DNA from 2 places in the Anaerobacillus sp. genome. Region 1 is predicted to be linked to the other one. Evidence: riboswitches for the same ligand, from Rfam matches in the RefSeq annotation. Region 1 holds a riboswitch; the other holds the start of a gene.
What was found. A riboswitch is a leader RNA that binds a small molecule or an ion and turns the genes downstream of it on or off. The one in region 1 is predicted to bind glycine.
Positions count from the first base shown of each region.

Region 1 (11,353 bases):
CACCTTGAACAGTATTTTCATCTTGCAAAGGATGAATATGTGAGAAGCCTGACATCCTTGCAATATCTTCGTTAATCTTTGGATTATATTTCATTGTGCATGATCCTAGTGGATAGAAACCAGAATCAACACCATGGTTACGATTTGAAAGAGCCGTGTAGTGACGAATTAACTGTAGCTCAGAAACCTCCGGTAGTTCAGGAGCTTCTTCTCTAATAAACTGACTTGGGAGTATTTCATTTACATCCAGTTCTGGAACATCTAACGCAGGTAAACTGTAGCTAATTCTCCCAGATTTACTTTGTTCAAAAATTAACGGTTGGTTTTTCATTATTTTACTCCCTCCAATGCTTCAAGAAGACTGTCAATTTCGGCCTTTGTTCTTAGTTCAGTAACCACTATTAACATGTGATGATCGAGATCAGGATAATCTCTCCCTAAGTCAAAGCCACCGATGATCCCTTGTTGAAATAATAACTCATTTACTTCTTTAACCGGCTTTGCAAGCTTAACGACAAACTCATTAAAAATAGCATTATTTGAAAAAGAAACACTAAAACCTTTATCGATAAATGATTTTTTTGCGTAATTTGCTTTTTGAATGTTTTGCAGAGCCATTTCCTTTACTCCAGCTTTTCCGATCGCAGTCATCGCGACAGATGCCGCTAACGCATTCAGAGCTTGGTTTGAACAAATATTTGATGTCGCTTTATCACGACGAATATGCTGTTCACGCGCTTGTAAAGTTAATACAAAGCCACGCTGACCTTTATCATCAGTTGTTTGTCCGACAAGTCTTCCAGGAACTTTACGCATAAGCTTGGTTGTAGTTGCGAAATATCCACAATGGGGCCCACCGAATTGTTGTGGAATACCAAATGGTTGTGCATCCCCGACAACAATATCTGCACCAAATTTTCCTGGAGGCTGCAACGCACCTAAAGCTAATGGATTGCTTGATACGACAAAGAGACCTTTACCAGAGTGAGCAACTTCCTCAATCTCAGTTAAATTTTCTATGTTTCCAAAAAAGTTTGGATATTGTACAACAACACAAGCCGTGTCATCATTATACTTTCCTCTTAGATCATCAATATCGGTGACACCGTCTACGATGTCAATTTCAACAACGACTAAGTTTTGCCCCTTTGCATTGGTCTTCAATACATCTCTTGCTTCAGGATGAACAGCCTTTGAAACAAGAATTGTCTTTTTCTTTGTCTGACCGGCACTCATCATTGCAGCTTCAGCAAGTGCAGTATGCCCATCATACATAGAAGAGTTGGCAAGGTCCATTCCAGTTAATTCACTAATCATTGTTTGGAATTCAAAGATGGCTTGAAGCTCTCCTTGAGAAATTTCCGGTTGATATGGTGTATATGCTGTGTAAAATTCTGATCTTGATATAATGTGATCAACTACAGAAGGAATGTAGTGCTCATAAACACCTGCCCCTAAAAATGATATGTAATCTTTCGTATTGGCATTTTTGCTTGCCATTCTCCCTAATTCTTTTACAGTGTCTGGCTCAGAAAGTGCTTGTTTTAAATTCATCTCGCCTTTAAAACGAACTTTTTCCGGAATATCAGCAAATAACTCTTCAACAGATGTCACACCTATACTATCCATCATGTCCTGCTTGTCTTGCTCGGTAACTGGCAAATAACGAAATTTCAATTTACTTCCCCCTTAAATTAAATGTTTTAGGTACGCTTATAAAAAGGTGATTTCACCACTTGTGCTTTTAACCGCTTTTTCCTTACTTGAACTTCAATCATTGTATTTAGTGGCGCATACTCAATGTCTAATAAAGCTAAGCCGACATTTTTCTTTAATGTTGGTGATTGCGTCCCACTCGTAATTACCCCTATTTGAGTGTCGCCAACATAGACTTCATAGCCTGTTCTTGGAATCCCTTTATCAATCATTTCAAGACCGACAATTTTTCTTTTAACTCCTTTTTCTTTCTGAAGCTTTAGAGTTTCCTTACCGAAGAAGTCACTATCCTTATCAACTTTTACTGCAAAACCGATACCAGCTTCAATTGGCGTAATATCCTTCGTTAATTCTTGACCGTATAAGGGTAAACGAGCTTCAAAGCGAAGAGTGTCTCTAGCTCCTAAACCACAAGGTAAAATCCCTTCTGAGCTTCCAGCTTCAATAATCTTTCTCCATAACATAGGAGCATCAGCTTGCTCACAATAAATTTCAAAGCCATCTTCACCAGTATATCCAGTTCTTGAAACTAACGCTTTCGCCCCTTGAAGATCTATGCAATCTTGAAATTTAAAAAACGTGATTTCCGAAAGATTTGTTGTCGTTAATTTTTGTAATACTTTTTCGGCAAGCGGACCTTGAATAGCTAGTTGCGCTATTTCTTCAGAAACATTCGTAAGTTCGACACCTTCAAGTAAATGAGATTCCATCCACGTAAAATCTTTTTCAATATTAGAGGCATTGACGACGATTAAGTAATCATTTTCTGATTTTTTATAAATAATTAAATCATCAACAGTTCCACCGTCAACATAGCACATCGCTGCATATTGAGCGGAGCCAGCTTTCAATTTAGAGACATCATTTGTAACCAATCTTTGCAAATATTGCTCAGCCAAAGCTCCCTTTACAGTAAACTCACCCATGTGCGAAACATCAAATAGGCCGACTCTTTCTCTTACAGCTTCATGTTCTTCTTTAATGCTACTAAACTGAACCGGAAGATCCCAACCACCAAAATCAATTGTTTTTCCACCATACTCTGCATAAAGTTCAAAAAGTGGTGTTCGTTTTAAAACACTCATTACGCAACCTCCCATTAGCTATTCTGCTTTGATATTTTTTTCACCTTTATTACTTATTCCTAGCAATTTCCCTTCTTTCTGAGTTCATACGCTTTAGCTCTTTAATTAATTAACTTAAAGACTTTAAGATATAAAAAAGGACAGAGAAATACACATTTTTTGTGTATTTCTCTGTCCTTAAACCAGAAAGTTTATTCCTAAATTAGGAAGTATCCTCGTGGGTGGCCTATATATCCAATAAAAACTTAGCCTAAGTTCTACAAAGTAATTGCAAAACAGTTTTTAGTTTTTTTAATCCTTAACACTTGTAGGACTAAAAGGTTATAGACACTCTCCAGAGTTGCGTCAAACAAGAGTCTTTTTGCCTGAGAGATTCACGTTCTCGCTTGCTCCTTCGGCGCTGCAGCAATTCCTAAACAGAAATTATCATTAAATACGGTTTTTTATAAAACTCGTAAATACGGTGCAGTCTCTCCCCATGTTCTCATTCGCCCTTATTATATTGTTAGATTAAACTCATGTTTTTCAACTGCTTTGTCCATACTAAACAATATGACTATGTGAAAAACACCCTATCGATATCCTATCATTACCTAAGTTTAATTGGCAATCATTATTTTTTAAAACCATAGAAAGGATTGGTGTCCATGAATATTACGATAAATTTTGATTCTTCATGGAAAGAAGGATTGCTAAAAAAAATGGATGAGGATGGCCCTTGGTCAAGTTGGGAGTTATACAAACTTGCGATGGAAGCAGAAAGGAACTTATCAATTAATGAATTCTTTGGTCTTGTTGCACCTACCCATCTCCCAAACTTAACAATTTTTCCACATCAATTAGAAGTGGCTAAAAAAGTCATAGAAGAAATGAATGGAAAAGCAATTTTAGCTGATGAGGTTGGTCTTGGGAAAACTATTGAAGCAGGGCTGATCTTGAAAGAATATATGATTCGAGGCCTAGTAAAAAAAGCATTAATTTTAGTGCCTGCCTCACTTGTATCGCAATGGGCACAAGAACTAAACCAAAAATTCTTTATCCCGGCTATTCCACAGCGTAAAACGTACGTTTGGGAACAATGTGATGTTGTCGTTGCCTCTATTGATACAGCAAAGCGGAACCCACATCGAGACATTGTCTTAGCACAAAACTACGATTTAATCATCATTGATGAGGCTCATAAACTAAAAAACAAAAAAACAAAAAATTACGAGTTCATTCAAAACTTGAAAAAAAAGTTTTGTTTACTTTTAACTGCCACTCCAGTTCAAAATAAACTAGAGGAAATCTTTAACCTGGTCTCGCTCCTAAAACCTGGACATCTTGGTGATGAAGCAACTTTTGACGATAATTTCCGATCAAATAGCCGGTCCCCTAAAAATGATGAGAAGCTACGAGAGCTTGTTAATAAAGTAATGGTAAGAAACCGTCGAGAAGATACTGGAATTGAATGGACAAAACGAATCGTTGAAACAATTACGATTCCTTTCTCAAAGGAAGAACAAGAGTTATATGATGCAGTAACTGCCTTGAGAGAAGTTGGTACGAATGAAGAAAATTCCATTATAAAAAATCATTTCTCCTTATTGACATTACAACGAGAGGTTTGTAGTAGTCGGGAGGCGGCTTTTTTAACTTTAAAAAATATGACCGAAAAGCTTACGAATACTCCTGAAATAGCAGAAACCATTAAAAATATCTTCAAAAAAATTGAACAAGTAACTAGGAATTCAAAAGCTGAAAAAGCGCTGGAGCTCATTCAAAAAATTGATGATAAAGTCATTATTTTTACTGAATATCGAGCAACTCAACTCTATTTACAATGGTTTTTTAATCAACATGGAATTAGTTCAGTTCCTTTTCGTGGTGGTTTTAAGCGTGGGAAAAAGGATTGGATGAAACAACTATTTAAAGACCGTGCCCAAGTTCTTATAGCAACAGAAGCAGGTGGCGAAGGAATTAACCTTCAATTCTGTCATCATATCATTAACTATGACCTTCCTTGGAATCCTATGCGTATTGAACAACGAATCGGTAGAATTCATCGATTAGGTCAAGAAAAAGATGTCCATATTTATAACTTCGCTACAGAAAATACAGTAGAGCAACATATTCTAACACTGCTTTATGATAAAATCCGTCTATTTGAAAGGGTAATCGGTGAATTAGATGATATTTTAAGTAGACTAGAACTTGATAATATCGAGGATCACATTTCTGATATTCTCATCCAATCCAAAAGCCAAGGTGAAATGAGAGTGAAAATGAATCATCTTAGTGAATTAATAAAATTAAACGAGGGAGAGACGCAAGAAAATGCAGCAGCAGGACATTCATAACTTTTTAGAACGGTATTTTACGGCAAATGAAAGTCCCATACTTGAAAATAGTGACGGCTATCTTCACATTCAGCTCTCCATTGATTTAGATAAAATGTTAATGAATCGGCCATTTTACTGGCACTATCTAGAGAAAACAGGTGGAACTCCGAATCCAATGGAGATGACCCTTATTACAAATCCTGAAAAATGTAAGGAAGATAAAAAAGGTGAACAAATTCACTTCGGTTCACCAAGACTTCACCAGATCTTTCAATCTGCACAACAATTAGGGGCCTATATAAGACTGTTTGAACAAATCTCCATTGAGGACCGAAGAAGTTCAACGGCTTTACATCCATGGCTTTGCTTAAATACAAAAATATCCTACCAATGTGACCGTAAAAAAGACATGATTATTTCTTTGGGACTTAATTTAATTACAGGTGAAGTCAAAGAACATTTTCATGATTTACTTTTATCGAAATCGCTGACTCCGAAAATACCTGATTTTTGTTTTACTTTATCGCCATTAATTACACCAGCTAGCGGTCTTACTAGACTTGAGAATGTCATTCGGACAATGGTAGCAAAAGACAATCATCAATGGGCTGAAGATGCCCAATTCCGCTGGGAACAAGATTTAAAGCTACTAGAAACTTTTTATGAGGATATAGAAGATAAGCCCGAAAACTATTATTTGGAAATTACCGCTTTAAAAGAACAATACGAACCTAAAATTAATATAAGCATCATAAATGGGGGCGTATTTTACTTAGGTCTGCCACACTAAGAAAAGCGCAGCAACTTTTTAAAAAAAGTGTCAGTCACCATAGCCGCTATTAAAGATGTAACAAAAGATAACATCTTTATATAAAGATAAGGGCCTTTGGTAAACTGACACTTCTAAAATAATCGTAACGTACTTAATGTTTACTAACGCTTCTTCTTACTGTTAAACATCTGCCCTATAGCATATGGCAGTAAGCCGAACCACTTATATGCAAAGGGAAGTTTATTAGCTTTTCTTTCTTGTCTCATTTCTTTTCGTTTTTCACTAGGTGTATCTACATAGCTTACAAATTGTTGTGTCACATATTTTACATAATCATTTGTTTTCATTTCGGTTCACCAGCTTAGTTTTTTCATTAGTATTGCCAATGATTGCAATAATTATTCTAAGCAGGAGATGATCTCTTGGATGATTTGTTCTACTGTTTTATTCGTTGTTTCAATGACAAAATCAGCTTCAAGGTATAGTGGGAGTCTATCCTCAAATCTTCTCTTATTTTGCTCAAGATCTGCTTTGAATAACGGTCTACTATCATCCATCGCCAACCTTCTCATTGTCTCCTCTAAATCACAATAAAGAAAAAACACTTTTCCTTTTCGCTTCATTAATTCACGATTTTTGACACTTAGAACAATTCCGCCACCTGTTGTAATTATCTTTGGAGATTGCTTACAAATTTCTTGAAGTGCCTCTGATTCATATTCGCGAAATCTAGCTTCACCCTCTTCTTGGAAGATTCCGCTAATTTTTTTCTCTTTAACAGTTTCTATATAATAGTCAGTGTCAATGACGGCAATGTTTAAGCAGTTTGAAAGAAACTTCCCAACAGTAGTTTTCCCAGCCCCCATAAATCCAGTTAAAAATATATGTTCGTTAATCACCTTATCGCTCCTCTAACCACGGTAATACAGTCTCAGTTTTTACATCATAAAAGAAAGTAAATTCTTTTGTTTTAGGCGCTACCGTTCTACTTATTAGTCTAACTGATTTCATTTCATTCCTCTCTTTTTTGACAACAAACGAAACTTCTCCTTCTTCGTAATAAAAATTCCCTGAAAAATTTTCGCGATTATCTGAACCTAGTATGTTTAAAACATCGACAACTCCCATTTGCAATAAGCGTTCAGCTGTATAAAGTTCTCCTTCTTCCGACAAGATTTTTTTTTCGAGAGCGTATTGACTTACTTGAAAAATAACAAAGCTGGATAGAAGCAACATGATGATAATTGTCGTCGGTAAGATAAACCCCTTCTCATTTCCCATAATACAATGCCTCTATAGGTAACAAATGAGTAATTCTTCTTACATGTGTTTGATTATATAGGTCCACGACCGTAACATCAATGCCATTGGAGACTTTTTGGAAATGTACATCTGCTACTTTTTGCAGGGCAATTTCTTGCCCTTTTTGATTTACTTGCCTACGGATCCGTTGTTGAAATTGTGCATACGTTACTTGTTCGTTATTTTCCTGTTGGAGATACAAAACATTGTTTGCGACGTCAATCTTAGCAGATTTTTGAATATCAATCGCAAACTGTTGAAAAAATAAAGAAACCTCAATATTGTGGAGATGTTTTGGTTCATCTGAAATAAGCTTTACGAATTGAGGGATAAAGGAAGCAATAACGAGGAAAATCGAGAAGGCAAGTAAAACTTCAATTAGGGTAAAGCCATTGTTCTTTTTCATCTTTTGGCACTCTCACACCTTTCATAATGACGGTCATTGGCTGCATTCCAAGCGATACATGCCCTGAGCTCCTGATGGTCATTGTTGAAGGTGAACGTTAATTTATACGTAGTTTCTAAATCCGTTATATTAGTTTCCAAAAAAGATTTGTCTTCGTAAATCCAGCTTGTGATCGCCTTATCAAGGTAATATAGTGCATTTTTTTCCTGCTGAATAGCGATACGTTCATTGTAGACAATCAGTAAAATAGGGAGAACAATCGTCGTTACAACAACCAGGACCATTAACGATGTGATTGCTTCAATTAGGGTAAAGCCTTTACAATTGTTCAATGTAAAACCGTCCTTTTCCTAATAGTAGGACAAGTCGATAGCGATGGTCATTCATCCTTATCGTAAGACTACCAGACTTTTGAACGTTGCCATTGGGAAGAAAAGAAATGTCTGTTAATGATAATGTCCCTTGGACAATTGTTGTTCCTTCGACTTGGAACTTCCTACGTAAAATAACTTCTCCACCTTGGCGAATGATATATTCTTTACTGCCATTCAAGAAAACGACAGAGGCAACTAATTGCTGACTCAACGCCATTTGCTGGGCATAGTAAAGATCCTGTTGCAACTGATAGATAAACTGATTTCGTTCACTAGCGTCAGCAACTGCTCCGAGAGAAACTAGAGGGAGCGTCAATACAGTCGCAATAATAAGTAGAACAAGAGTCATCTCAAGTAAGCTGTGACCTTTTTCATTACGAAAATAAAGTTTATCCATATCACTTCACAACGACTTTATTATTTACTAAGATAAGTTCAGTTCCGTTTGGACAAACAATAGTATCTACATACTTGTCTTTTAAATCTTCTAATTTTACAGGGTACTTTTTATGTTCGACAAAGTAAGCTCCGACTTGCGCTTGTAATAAATCTATCGTAGCATCACAGCCACGTTGATTGGCAAGATCATTATTATTTGTCATATTTGGAATGGCAATGAGGAGTAAGATTGAAATAATCATTAAGACAATCATCATTTCGATTAGCGTAAATCCATCATTATTCTTAATACTTTTAAATTTCATTTTGTTCCACCTCTCAATATTTAATAAAACTTTTTAATATTGAGACCGTCTCTAACTAATGATCAGATTAATAAAATGATTTAAATTGGGGAGAAAACAATAGGAATTCACGAGGGGCGGTACTTTTTTCTTTCACCTCTTTCATTTAAGGTTTGTAGTAAAGTGGAGACAACGATGAATTACATGTAGTAACTCAGAAAAGGAATTAGACAAACACTAACAAAATTCCTGCTTTTTTTATAATTTTTATCATTTTTTTTGAAATTTAATGTAAATTTACCTATTCTCATGGTTCTATTTACAGAACAATCTATCAAATGTTATAATAAAATAATTATATTCACAGGGTGAGAAAGGAAACGATAAAGATGATTGGTGAACAAGTGAAAAAATTACGGTTAGAAAAAGGAATGTCTTTATCTGAACTAGCAGAAACTGCCGGTGTAGCAAAATCATACTTAAGTTCAATTGAAAGAAATATCCAATCTAATCCTTCCATTCAATTCCTAGAAAAAATATCTACTGTTTTAGGAGTAACTGTTGAATCCTTATTAAATGAAAATAAGGATAACAAAGCACAGAATAATCTTGATTCCGCTTGGATTGAGTTAGTCAAAGAGGCTATGGAGTCAGGAGTTAGTAAAGAACAATTTCGGGAATACTTAGAATTTAACAAATGGCGTAAAAACCAGTAATTATAAAAATAGATTTCCCGTGTACATGTCATGGAAAATCTAATCGAAAAGTCGAAAAAACTCCCACATATGAACCGCAATGGGAGTTTTTCTATTTTTAAAACAAGGTTTAATGTTTCATTGTTTGTTTACAGTCGTTATGTACAGGACACAACAATTCACACTTAGACAATGCTTGATAGATGGAACACCATGATCTTTTTGCATAGTAAACCGGTACTGATTGATCTTGAGCTTTTTTCTTTAACGTCTTAGCTAAATTATGATTAATAAAGTCAGTTAAAACAAGAATTGAATCGACGTTTTCAGGGATTTCCCGCTTCACCATTTGTACCTTTCTTCCACTTAAATGTGTCACCTCTGAAAACCCTAATTCTTCGAGTTTCTGAGGTATTGACCCCAGATGATCCGCTCCTACTATTAATAATGACCTCATATTACCACCCCTTTATTCAAATATTCGTTACAATCATTTTAACTGATAATGATTATCAATGTCAATATTTTTTTTCAGGATCAATACTATAACCCATTGATTAAAGAAAACACTGGTAACAATATAGAGACGAACATAAGTAAGATGATAATTCCTATAAGAAAAAATAATATTGGCTGAATAATCATAAACAGATTTTTCATTTTTGCCTCTAAATCATTTAGCAGCCATTGACTGTAATGTTCCAACTCCTCATCAAGGCGCCCATTTGCTTGACCATGCTCGACGATATAGGCTAAAGCTTTACAATAAAGAGTGTTGTAAAGTAACACATTCTGTAGTTTTTCCCCTGATTCCAAATGTGCGGTCATATTCTCTGCTTCTTTACTTATATAGCCTAAACCTTCAACGTTTTTAAAAATAGCTAAAGCATCATAAATTGCTAAGCCGCTCTTCATTAAACAGCTTAAATTAATGGAAAAAAAGTAGGTTATCATCCCTCTATAATAATTTCCTATGATAGGAGTTCTCGCATAAACTTTTGCTTGCTCCAGAATAGTCTTCTTTCTAAAAACAAAAACAAAGTATAAAGATATCGATAGAACGGTTGCTAAAAAAACTAGCGCGAATTTTGGAGAGTTTTCAACGAATAGGAGAAAGAGCCTCGTGATCAATGGCAGTTGAATATTCAACGTAGAAAACAAGTGCGTAAAGTGGGGAAATAAATAAAGATACATGATGACTAAAAACAAACCTAGGATCCAAAAGAGAAATAAAGGATATTTAATTAACTTTTGAAATTTCATCTTACTGTCTAGGGTCTTTTTCAATAAGTTGCCACCATCGATAAGTCCTCTTGATAAGTTCCCATAATATTCAGCAAAATAAACAAAACTTATAATATTTTTCGGTAATTGTAACATTACTAATGCTTCACTAATTGAGCTTCCTTTTTCAAGTCTCGCTAGCATCGATGTTAACGTCGGCTTGAGCTTTTCATTTTCATATTTGAGAAAGAATTGTATAGCTTCAGAGATTGTGTAGCCCTGTTCGGTGAGCGTACCTATTCTAATTAGAAATTCGACCTTCTCCACAGAATTCCAGCTATGTTTAGTTTTCATTAACATAGCCACCTCTCATATTCAGCTTCTCTCACAAAGCCTAATGCAATTCCTTTGTTAATCAGCTGCCCTAACTTCGGATAGTTGACTTTCATGTTGCTATAAGTTAAAACAGCGTCTAAAGGGCTTCCTGCAAGAATTTCGTAAACAGCTAACCTTCTCTTTTTCCGCTTTAACAAACAATGAATCGTGCACTCATTACCACAATACGGACAAGACAAGCCCACAAGCCTTTGTGAAACGAGCCCAATCACCGATTCTTTAATATCAACCTCGGCACAGCCGAATTCTCGCAACCTAGAAATACATCCTTTAGTATCGTTACTGTGAATTGTACTCAAGACTAAATGGCCTGTCATCGCTGCACGTATCGCAATTTTTGCCGTTTCGGGATCGCGAATTTCACCAATCATTATAATAT
Region 1 is NZ_JBKBWN010000006.1:103,849-115,201, forward strand. Features, by position in the region: gene gcvPB (aminomethyl-transferring glycine dehydrogenase subunit GcvPB) at 1-331, opposite strand, end outside; gene gcvPA (aminomethyl-transferring glycine dehydrogenase subunit GcvPA) at 331-1,677, opposite strand; gene gcvT (glycine cleavage system aminomethyltransferase GcvT) at 1,704-2,801, opposite strand; glycine riboswitch at 3,145-3,289, opposite strand; gene ACK4M9_RS10305 (DEAD/DEAH box helicase) at 3,449-5,140, shown strand; gene ACK4M9_RS10310 (YqhG family protein) at 5,118-5,912, shown strand; gene ACK4M9_RS10315 (YqzE family protein) at 6,056-6,241, opposite strand; gene ACK4M9_RS10320 (shikimate kinase) at 6,293-6,790, opposite strand; gene comGG (competence type IV pilus minor pilin ComGG) at 6,795-7,175, opposite strand; gene comGF (competence type IV pilus minor pilin ComGF) at 7,165-7,602, opposite strand; gene ACK4M9_RS10335 (prepilin-type N-terminal cleavage/methylation domain-containing protein) at 7,599-7,934, opposite strand; gene comGD (competence type IV pilus minor pilin ComGD) at 7,921-8,373, opposite strand; gene comGC (competence type IV pilus major pilin ComGC) at 8,375-8,680, opposite strand; gene ACK4M9_RS10350 (helix-turn-helix domain-containing protein) at 9,049-9,375, shown strand; gene ACK4M9_RS10355 (DUF2325 domain-containing protein) at 9,485-9,811, opposite strand; gene comGB (competence type IV pilus assembly protein ComGB) at 9,898-10,932, opposite strand; gene comGA (competence type IV pilus ATPase ComGA) at 10,932-11,353, opposite strand, start outside.

Region 2 (11,353 bases), on a different contig from region 1:
CCTCGGCGTAATAGCCTTCTGACGAGCTTGAGTCTCCTCTACTACCACAAGAGACAAGTATCGATATCAATAATATAAAAAGGAAAAATTTCAATCTTTTAAAGTTTTTCACAATTAACCCCGCCTTTATCTTTTTATTATTAGACGATTTCTGTTGAGCAGAAGTTTCAAGATTCTTCTCTCAGCTATAATTACCTTTGATTAAACGGATTTTTCCATTCCATCAATACACCATAATTACAAGAATCCTCATCTTCTAAATAGTTTCTGACTATGGCAACTGGCATTCTACCACATTGAAGCAAAAATGAAATGACCGGGTCTCGTAACTCCCCTTGAACAAGTTTTTCTAAGTACTGCTCTGGTGTTAGATCTTGCGCCAGCTTTTTATACCCGGGCATTCTCCCACCACCTAATAGGCGTTCTAGTTTATGATAAACAACAACATCGTACATTGAATCCATTAAGACCTTACCTAACTTATGCTTACGAAACGAAGGTCTTATACAAAGGTCAACAACATAAAGCGTGTTGCCGTCTCTTTGATGATTACGAATATATCCGTTATCTGTAATCTCCTCCCACGTATGATTTGGATTAGCTGTATCAAAACTTACAAGTAAGCTTGTCATAGATCCAGCTAATTCGCCTTCGATTTCAAGACAAAGTGCCCCTTCTGGGAAAAGACTAACGTGATTCGTTAACTGCTCTTCATTCCACCATAGTTCACTAGGAAAGGGTGGCGGAAAGCTTTCTTGTTGAATTTCTATTAACTGATTAAAATCAGCTTTTTGATAATTTCGCACAACTACTTTTAACGGCTTTCCTTCATGAAAGTGGTATATTTCTTTTCGATACAATCGTAACACCCCTTCTTAAAGCAAATTCACATAAGTAATATACGAGTCTGTCTATTTCTGTTTTGTACACCTTATTTTACCATTTAAATCATTAAAATCACTAGAACAAAAAATAGAGACTGTCCCATTAGTAAGTCACCTTGTGCGCTACCAATATAGATGTGTATGTTTGCACACAATCTATTCTAGTAGACAAAGTTACTGTTACTTTTTGGGACAGCCCCATTTCTATTAACACAAAGGCTGAATATTTACTTTTAGTCGTTCTAAAAACGATTTATCTTTTAGGAGACGGTGAAATTCTAACTCCTCAAACATTTCTGTTACTTTCTTCTCATCAATGTTACGAACACATTCCTCTAGGACAATTTCAACCGGAACCTCACAATGAATTTCCGCTAATTTGCGAGATAAATGAAGCATGTCCAACTCAGTTTCAATCTTAGTACGGATCCCCTTGGATAGACTAGCTAAATTTTCTAAAATCCCTGAGATGGATTGATACTCTTTTAGTAGCTTAATGGCAGTTTTTTCACCGATGCCTTTAACTCCAGGGAAGTTATCGCTCGTATCCCCCATTAAACCTTTTAAATCAATGAACTGCGCAGGTGTCAGTTCTTTTTCTTCTAGTAGTTTTTCAAGCGTATATACTTCATAGTTTGACATACCCTTTTTCATGATAATGGAATGGATATTTTCATCAATTAACTGGAGGCTATCGTGATCACCTGTTAAAATTTGAATTTTAAGTTTGTGACTATATTTTTTCGCAATCGTGCCAATACAATCATCCGCCTCAAATCCTTCAATGCCAATGCTAGGAATATTAAAGCTCTCAACTACTTTTTTCACTAAATCAAATTGTGGAATTAACTCTTCAGGTGGCTCGCCACGGTTTGCTTTATACGCTGGATAAAGCTCATTACGAAACGTACGTGCTCCCATATCCCAGCAGCATAAAACATGACTCGGTTGAAACGTACTTATCGCATCTTGCATGTATTTAACAAAGCCGTATATTGCATTGGTAGGAACACCTTTGCTCGTTTTCATAATATATCCGCTATAAGAAGTAGCAAAATAGCCTCTGAAAAGAAGAGCCATACCATCAATAATCATTAAAGATTCTTTATTAGACAAAAAGATCAGCTCCCTTATTCGTGTAAGTGTCTTCTCGTTTTAACCCATGCAGCTCCTCTTACAAAAAGCGCAATTTAAAACTCATAACTACGATGTTACCAAAAATCAGGATAGAATGATAGTGAGAAGCTAATATTCGTTATTTTCTGTTCAAAGCTTTATCATAAAATGTTAAGATAAAAAAAGACTTAATAAGAAGGAGTAGCGTCTATGCAATTACAACAAAAACAGGTTCCAATAGCTTCACCAGAACAAAAAACAATGTACAATATTCTATTAATTATTGGCTTTGTCCATCTCTTAAATGATGCAATTCAAGCTGTTGTTCCAGCGATGTTTCCAATTTTACAGCAATCTATGGGTCTAACATTTACACAACTCGGTCTCATCGCATTCGCCCTAAATTTAACTTCGTCAATTATTCAACCTGTTGTCGGTTTCTATACTGATAAAAAGCCTTCACCTTACGCTCTACCTATTGGGTTATGTTTTACTTTTGTCGGCGTTCTCGGCATTGCTTTTGCGCCTTCGTTTTCACTTGTATTAATCTCGGTTATTTTTATCGGTTTAGGTTCAGCTACGTTTCACCCAGAAGGATCACGAGTTGCTTACATGGCAGCTGGAAATCGTCGTGGTTTTGCGCAATCTATTTATCAAGTTGGCGGTAACGCCGGGCAAGCACTTGCTCCATTAATTACCGTTTTGATTATCGTACCATTTGGTCAGTTTGGCTCCATATGGTTTACACTTGTCGCAGCACTCGCTATTGGACTATTAATATATATTGCTAGATGGTATAAGGAACAGGTCCAGTTAAGCGCTAAGAAGCAACGCATCGAAAAAGCAGGAGTACAAGGAAGTCGTGAAACACGAAGAATTGTCTTATTTGCAATTATTCTCCTCGTTTTTCTCGTATTCGCTCGTTCTTGGTTCCATGCTGGGATTTCTAACTTTTACGTCTTTTACTTAATGGAGCAATTTAATTTTTCAGTTGAAAAGGCACTTATCTATATTTTTATCTTTTTAGGCGCTGGAGCTGTTGGTACTTTAGCCGGTGGGCCATTAGCAGATCGTTTTGGCAAACGAAATATTTTAATGATATCCATGTTAGGTTCTGCCCCACTTGCTTTGTTACTCCCACATGTAGGGCCGGTACTTTCTTACGTACTACTAGGAGCGATCGGTTTCATTATTTTATCAAGTTTCTCAGTTTCCGTTGTTTATGCACAAGAACTCGTCCCAGGAAAAATCGGGATGGTATCAGGGTTAATTGTTGGTCTAGCGTTCGGAATGGGTGCCATTGGTTCTGTCGCACTTGGTGTTATTGCTGACTGGGTTGGCTTAACGAATACGATGCTCTTAGTCGTATCGTTACCACTTCTGGGAATTCTCACATTCTTCTTACCTACTGACGAAAAGCTAAGAGAAATAAATAAATAAATAAATAAAACAAGAGATTTTTTGGATGCAGTTATTACCAACTTTAACATTGAACTCTATTTTCAGTGCCCGAAATTTGCTTCTCCGGATATTTTCAGGCTCTATTCTTATCTATTAGTGACCGAGATTTATTTTTCCAGATAATGTCGGGCTCTATTCTTGCCTATTAGTGACCGAAATTTGCTTCTCCGGATATTTTCGGGCTCTATTCTTATCTATTAGTGACCGAGTTTTATTTTTCCAGATAATGTCGGGCTCTATTCTTGCCTTTTAGTGACCGAGTTTTGCTTCTCCGAGTAATGTCGGGTTCTATTCTTGTCTATTAGTGACCGAGTTTTGCTTCTCCTGATGTTTTCAGGCTCTATTCTTCCCTTATTCCAAATACTCGCCAAACCATGACAATATCATGTTGACTATTTCACAATAACCTGATAATATCTTGTTAATTAAAAAAGCAAGCGATGAATACTATGGATCAAACTATAGTAGGAGCAGCTTCTGGAGAGTCCGCAACTTGCGGCGCCGAAGGATTCACAATCTCAGGCAAAAGGACAGAAGAGTAACTATACATATTCTTGTACGTTATTCTATTACCTTTTGAGATTGGAAAAATTCCAATCTTTTTTTGTATTTTAGTAACTTTATTATTTTAAAGTGCTAAAGTCAGATTTTTCATATCCAAACAAATGGGTATGCTAAGTTTTATGTAAGTTAAGTTTAAGGACGAGGTGAGCATGATGGAAAAAAGACGTGCAGTAGTTAGTGTAATTGGAAAAGACCAGGTTGGGATTATTGCTAAAGTAACAAATGTTTTAGCAAATAACAATGTAAATGTTCTCGATATTAGTCAAACGATCCTTCAAGATTTTTTTACGATGATGATGTTAGTAGATGTGACAGATATTGATAACCTCGACAAGCTCCAAGATCAATTTGAAACGATTAATAAAGAAATGGGCTTAAAGATTAACATTCAGCTTGAGGATTTATTTAAAGCGATGCATCGTGTCTAAGGGGGAAACTTAAAATGAATATTGCACTAGCAGAAATGCAAGAAACGATTAGAATGGTACAAATGGAAAGTCTTGATATCCGTACAGTCACGATGGGAATTAGCCTTCGCGATTGTGCTGACTCCGACTTTGAAAAAATGAATACTCGTGTCTATGAAAAAATAACAAACTACGCAAAAGATTTAAAGTCTGTAGCGGAAACCGTTGAAAAGGAGTACGGAATTCCAATTATTAATAAACGTATTTCAATTACTCCGGTTGCTGAGATATTAGGTAATGCTACAAAAGAACAAGCAGTTCAACTCGCTAAAACGTTGGATAAAGCTGCAAAAGTCTTAGGGGTAGACTTCATTGGTGGCTTCTCGGCTTTAGTTCATAAAGGCATTTCTAAAGGCGATCAAACGTTGCTTGATGCCCTCCCTGAAGCATTAAGCGTAACCGAACGTGTATGTGCATCAGTTTCTGTTGCAACAACAAGAACCGGAATTAATATGGATGCTGTAAGGCAAATGGGGATCATTATTAAAGATGCCGCTGAACGTACGAAAGACCAAAATGGTCTAGCATGTGCAAAGCTCGTTGTTTTTTGTAATCCAGTTGAAGATAATCCGTTCATGGCTGGTGCATTCCATGGCGCTGGCGAAGGTGAAGTTGTTCTTAACGTTGGTGTTAGCGGCCCTGGAGTCGTTCTTAACGCACTTCGTCGCTACCCTGATGTTGATCTTGGAAAAGTATCAGAAATTATTAAGAAAACAGCATTTAAAATCACTCGTGCTGGAGAATTAATTGGCCGTGTCGTCGCTGAGCGATTAAATGTTCCATTTGGAATTATGGATTTATCTCTAGCGCCAACAAATGCAATTAATGACAGCGTTGCTGAAATTTTAGAGGAAATTGGTCTTGAACGCGTCGGAACACATGGAACAATTGCCGCACTAGCATTAATGAACGATGCTGTGAAAAAAGGTGGGGCAATGGCGAGCTCTTATGTCGGTGGGTTAAGTGGCGCCTTTATTCCAGTCAGTGAAGATAACGGGATGATCCGTGGAATCGTTGATGGTGCGTTAACGTTATCAAAGCTTGAAGCAATGACATGCGTATGTTCAGTTGGTCTTGATATGATTGCTGTCACAGGTGATGCCTCTGCAGCCACATTATCAGCAATGATTGCAGATGAAGCCGCGATTGGAATGATTAATAAAAAAACGACAGCGGTCCGAGTCATCCCTGTTCCAGGTAAAAAAGAAGGAGAGATGGTTGAGTTTGGTGGTCTCCTTGGACGGGCTCCAGTAATGGGAGTAAATCCTTTTGGCTCTGATAAATTAATAAGTCGTGGTGGCCGCATTCCTGCACCACTTCAGGCATTAATTAACTAAAAAGACTCCCATAAGGGGGAGAGCACCTCCGTGTAATAATATAAAAAGGCTGTCCCACAAGTGGCAGAGCATCTCCATGTATTAATATAAAAAGACTGTTCCATAAAGTGTCAGCTACCTCGAATCATACTATAAAATAGATGCACAAAATCTATTTTTAGTAGTCGAGGTGACTGATACTTTACCTTGGAACAGCCTCTTTTATTGCCACACTTAATTCTTACAGTACATTTGCTTGTCGGTACTACCAAGCGCGCTTACGCTTTGTTCTGTTATTACCAATACTTTGATTTATCATATTTCGTAAAGATTTCATCTTCAAATTCCTTCGTAACTACTTGATCAGGATTATATTCAGGTCCATTTTCAATCTGAGCTTTGTTCAAATCAACTCTCATTATTTTTTCTGGCCAACTAATATACGAAATCCATTGTGGTGCAGTTAATACATGTTTTCCAACCCACCAGTTCTTCGTATCAACAACTAGATACCGAACTTTCCATGTTTGATCACAAATGACGAAGTTCTCAACATGGCCAATATTACCGTCCCTTGCTTCAATTGCGTATCCAGAAATTTCGCTAAAGCTTCGTAACGTATTCTCCTCATCAAACTCTCTTCCCACGTGCTCCTCATGTTGAGAAGACGCCAATTCTGTTGGATACATATACTCTCCCCAAGAACTATGACCACTCCAATAAGGTCTTAAACCATAATAATGAATTAAATCTACTTCATAATTTTTTGTAATTGGAAGATGCTCATCAAGTTCTGGACTATTCTCTATCTTTTCTTTTGTTAAAGAAACCTTGATGTTTCCATTAACTAAATCAAAGTCTTTAATAGACATTGGCGAAATAAGTACTTTTCTTCCAGGTAGCCATTTCAACGTATCAACGACTAAATACCTTACCGTCCAATGTTTTTCATCTAATACAAAGTCATGAACAGTACCAATTGGCCCATCAGTAGCGATAATATCAAATTTTTTCAACTCTTTAATATTGTGTAACATAACATAACACTCCTTAAATGTTGAATGTCCTATATTTTAGTAAGTTAATAGTCTTTAAGATATTTTTTTTGAAAGAGCCTCTATTTCTTTTTTGAAGTCTCGTTGTATCTCCTTGATCTCTTCTTTAACAACCTTCCCAATTTCTATGCCTGACTTCATTTCTTCCTTCATCATACTTTTCACTATTTTTTTAATCTCTTTTGCATCGATTTCGTCTTTACTGCGAAGCTCTTCAAGTGCTTTCTTTGCCTCATCAACAATATAACTTGCTTCTTCAATCACCGTATCAGTTAAATCTGGAGATCGCTCATCGAGAATTTCTGTAAATGCATCAATCTTCTCTTTCAAAATACTTGCTGCTTCCTCTGCTTTATTTTTACTGTTTTCAATTTTATCATTTATATCACTTCGCAGCTCGGGACCTGACTTTGGTGTTGTCAGCACAGCAATCGCTGCTCCCACTGCGCTACCGATCATTGTTCCTACTATTAAGCTTTTTTGTTTATCCATGTTCATCTCTCCTCGTAAAGTTATAGTTTTTTCTTAGCTTGTCTTTTTTGTTTCCTACTCCTTTACACGAAAACGAATCACTCCTAGTTTACTAATTTGTTGGCTTAGTAAGACAATACCCCGCTTTATTATTTTAAAACATTGGGTTTCATTAAAGACCATTGAGCTTGCATAAAAGCTTTGCAGCGAACACATAATGAAAAAGTGAAAAGAGCAAAAATGGAGGCGATCACTATGCTACAGAAGGACCAAATTGATAGTTATTTAACTAGAGCACACGAAACGATTGAGAGTGCCCATAAAGAACTATTAGACGTAAAGCTAATACAACAGAATGACCCAACTGAATATCCATTTATCATGAACCAAATTATGGAACTTGATGATGAAATCAGCGAAGTGCTAACTTCTGCATCCCCTCAACAACGAGACCAACTAGAAGATGTACAGCATCAGTTACGCGAAACAAAGACAGTGATGATCCGAGGTATATAAGAAGAGGCTATCCCATAAACGCCAGAACACCTCGAAGTGTACCAGCAGTAGAAGTGTATATTTTACACGTTCTATTGCTAGTAACGAGGTGTCTCCCCTGTAAAAAGCATCTACAGGAAAGTTCACTTTCTTCGATTGGATGTTTTGTGTCGTCCATATTTACATCCGTGTTGGTGAAAAGTGAACTTTCGTTGGTGACTGAAACTTTGCTTTGGGACAGCCTTTTATTTTAAGTAATAGCCTAAACAATTTAAAAACTACTTACGTTCTCTCAATGTGAGAACAATTGCTTATCAGTTTCGTTCCTAGATATGAGATAAGGAGCGATGTCTCCTTGCTCGGCAGCATATAGCTTCAGTTCAATAACATTCTCCATCATAAACTGGACAAAAACTTCATCTCTAACAAGCCAAGCTGAGTAATGGCGTTTAATAAAGTTTTCTGCTTCCTGAAACGATGAAAATTCCTCCTCAAGCAATAATCCATTTAATTCTACGATCCACAACTCATCTTCAGTCGAATAAACAAAAAATTGGTCATCATCTCGATTTTCGTAAAGGCAACCGTATGCTGAATTTTTCTGGTTATATTGGTTACGAAACGCGTCTGCTCGCATAGGATCTAGTTTAAATGGCTCTGCGACAAAATAATCATAAGCTTCTGGTGTTAATGAACAACCTGATGCCTTGGCATGACCGCCACCTCCATACTTTCCAGCAATGGCTGAAACGTCGATGTGATCATGAATGGTCCGCAAACTCATCCTCTTCCCACCAACACTTACGATTGCTATATAGTCAAGGTGCGGGTTATCCTTCCCTAATTCATTGCCAAGCTCTGAATGATAGGATTCCGCGTGAACAATTCCAACACAATCATCTTCAATAAATAGTTGAACTAATTCTCGTTTCTTTTTGCGAACATATCGTTGAATTTTCTCTTCCTCTAGGGCTAACATCTTCTCTTCAAAATCATCAAATTTGAATGGTTGATTTGTCTTTAAGCGTTCTACCATCCGTTCTTCAAATTCATCAATCGAAAGCATAAAAAATAAATCATTCAAACGTTTTGCTCCAGTATTACCGTTTTGATCCCATTCCCACGTATCATATTGACGGATCAGTTCTACAAACTGATCAATAGATTTCGTTGCAGTTAACAAACCTTCCTCTAACAAATATTCATAAAATAAACTTGTCGCTGATGCCAACCTACCATCTTCGTATTGGACCGTCACTTTTGCCCAATTATAGTCATTAAAATGAATGGCTGTTTTATGATGGTCAATTAGATGAACCTTGCCGCCTTTCTTGACAAATTGGTCTAACCCTTTTTCGTTATTCTCATTAACAGATAAATCAGTAATAAAAACGATGTCTTCTTTTTTAGGTTTCTCTAAAAAACGTGACACTTGAAAGTCTAACCCCATGACTGAGTTATAACGAATTTCCACATTGCCATCAAAGGCTAATTTTGCGATAATTCCACAGCCAACTCCGTCTAAATCATTATGAGTATATAAACGGTACATCTCTACTCACTCCTACTATCGATATTTAAAATCTGCACTAATAAAATTTAGTATGCGCATTATATCGAGATAGATGAACATATTCATTTCTAAAAACATGAACAATATCAAAGCCCTTCATTTTTTACCTGTTGTAAACTCAATTACCATTATTTTATCTATTACAACGGGCTACAGATCAGACGATAATAACTGTAGGTGATCTAATATGAAACATATCGGAAAAAGAACTTCATTAATTTTAAGTTTAATTGTTTTAGTCGTCGCATTTGTGTATGTCGATTTTAGTAAAGACTTATTTCTCATGTTGTTAATCATTAACCAAATATTCTTTTTATCGGTTGGAATTATGTATGACCAAACGAAGACAAAATCGGAACGAGATCCGTTAACAAACCTTTATAATCGTGCTTTCATTTCTGATAGACTACCTAGGCTATTAAAGAAAAAATCAGATTTAGCAATTTGCATTGTAGATATCGATGCTTTTAAAACGATAAACGATACTTATGGCCATCATGTTGGTGATGAAGTAATTAAACGCATTGCTTACATTTTAACATCAGAAACTCGTAAAACAGACATGGTAGTGCGCTGGGGTGGCGATGAGTTTTTAATTATTGCACCTAATCTTAATACTGAATTCCTCAAATCATTAAATGAACGTATTAACAAAAGACTTGTCGATATCTCAGGACAATACGGCTTCCCAATTGGTGTTTCTATGGGAATAGCTACTTGTTCACAAGATAAGAACTTTGAAGCGATGATCCAACTCGCAGATGAAAACATGTACAGGAGAAAGCGTGAAAAACAAAACCCATTAAACCCTATATACTCATAAGTACGAGGCTGTCCCCTAAGTATCTGTATACCTCCAGGTGTTACTATTCATAGACGTGTACCCTTATGCACTATCTATTTTTAGTACCTTAGGTAACTGATTATTTACTTTGGACCGCCTCTTTTCCTTTCTTATCTAACATATTCCGCTTGAAATGAATTTTCTCCAGCGTGAACAGAGAGTAAGGTATTCGCATAGCCTACTAAGCGATTGATTAATTCATCACTAACTGCATAAACGAGCGGATATAATGTAGGTTCATAGAGCTTAGGATCATCTAAAATAATCGTAGTATTAATAAAAATATCCCGATTGCCCTGAAGATCGTAATGAATAATCGCTTTTCCAACTGCGCCTGAAGAATTCGGATCATTGTAACTCGGTAAAAATACATACCACTCTTCGGCAGTTGTTGAGCGAAAATTTTTAGTGAAATACATTCCGGCGAGTTCTTTCTTAATTTTTTCGCTTAATTCTTGGTTTCTAAGCTCAGCTACATTCTCTTCCATGTAGATTAGACTCCTTATTTGTTTTTATCTATTTTTTACATGGGAGTACATTCTCATTCGAGAAGTGTATAATACATTTGAATACATATGATGGGGGTACATTTATGACTGACATTTCACTACCAGCACAAAAACAATTAGAGGCTTACAATAACAGAGATATCATTGCATTTATGGAATGTTACTCAGAAGCCTGTTTCGTGGAGGATGGCACAGGAAACGTACTAATGGAAAATAAAGAAGCAATGCGAAAACGATATGAACTCCTTTTTGAAGAAAGCCCGGACCTTCATTGCCGCTTAGTGTCAAGGATTGTTCTTGAAAATTATGTCCTTGATGAAGAACGGGTGACAGGCTCTCGAGGCTCAACAGAGGAAAGACATGTTGTCGCAGTATACAAAATTGAAAATGGGTTAATCACTCATGTGAGGTTTTTGAATTAAAAAATACCTTTCCATGTTCGCTTAATAAGTTATAGAAACAAAAAATGGAGTGCGAATGTAAATTCAGTACTCCATTTTTGGGGCTATTCGTATTTTCTCCTAATTTATGAACACAATAATACATGCCCGCTTCTCTACTTCTTCAGTTTAGCTAGTGCCTCTGCAAACGGATTATT
Region 2 is NZ_JBKBWN010000003.1:199,885-211,237, reverse strand. Features, by position in the region: gene ACK4M9_RS05150 (DUF4349 domain-containing protein) at 1-112, opposite strand, end outside; gene ACK4M9_RS05145 (GNAT family N-acetyltransferase) at 192-860, opposite strand; gene ACK4M9_RS05140 (5'-3' exonuclease) at 1,092-1,979, opposite strand; gene ACK4M9_RS05135 (MFS transporter) at 2,211-3,440, shown strand; glycine riboswitch at 3,929-4,005, shown strand; gene ACK4M9_RS05130 (ACT domain-containing protein) at 4,178-4,453, shown strand; gene ACK4M9_RS05125 (PFL family protein) at 4,468-5,829, shown strand; gene ACK4M9_RS05120 (PRC-barrel domain-containing protein) at 6,105-6,845, opposite strand; gene ACK4M9_RS05115 (YtxH domain-containing protein) at 6,900-7,355, opposite strand; gene ACK4M9_RS05110 (DUF2524 family protein) at 7,590-7,850, shown strand; gene ACK4M9_RS05105 (DHH family phosphoesterase) at 8,122-9,381, opposite strand; gene ACK4M9_RS05100 (GGDEF domain-containing protein) at 9,590-10,225, shown strand; gene ACK4M9_RS05095 (hypothetical protein) at 10,357-10,665, opposite strand; gene ACK4M9_RS05090 (nuclear transport factor 2 family protein) at 10,839-11,177, shown strand; gene ACK4M9_RS05085 (DNA topoisomerase III) at 11,312-11,353, opposite strand, start outside.
Region 2: it holds a riboswitch for glycine, as region 1 does, so the genes downstream of both, ACK4M9_RS05130 (ACT domain-containing protein) here and gcvT (glycine cleavage system aminomethyltransferase GcvT) in region 1, are expected to answer to the same signal.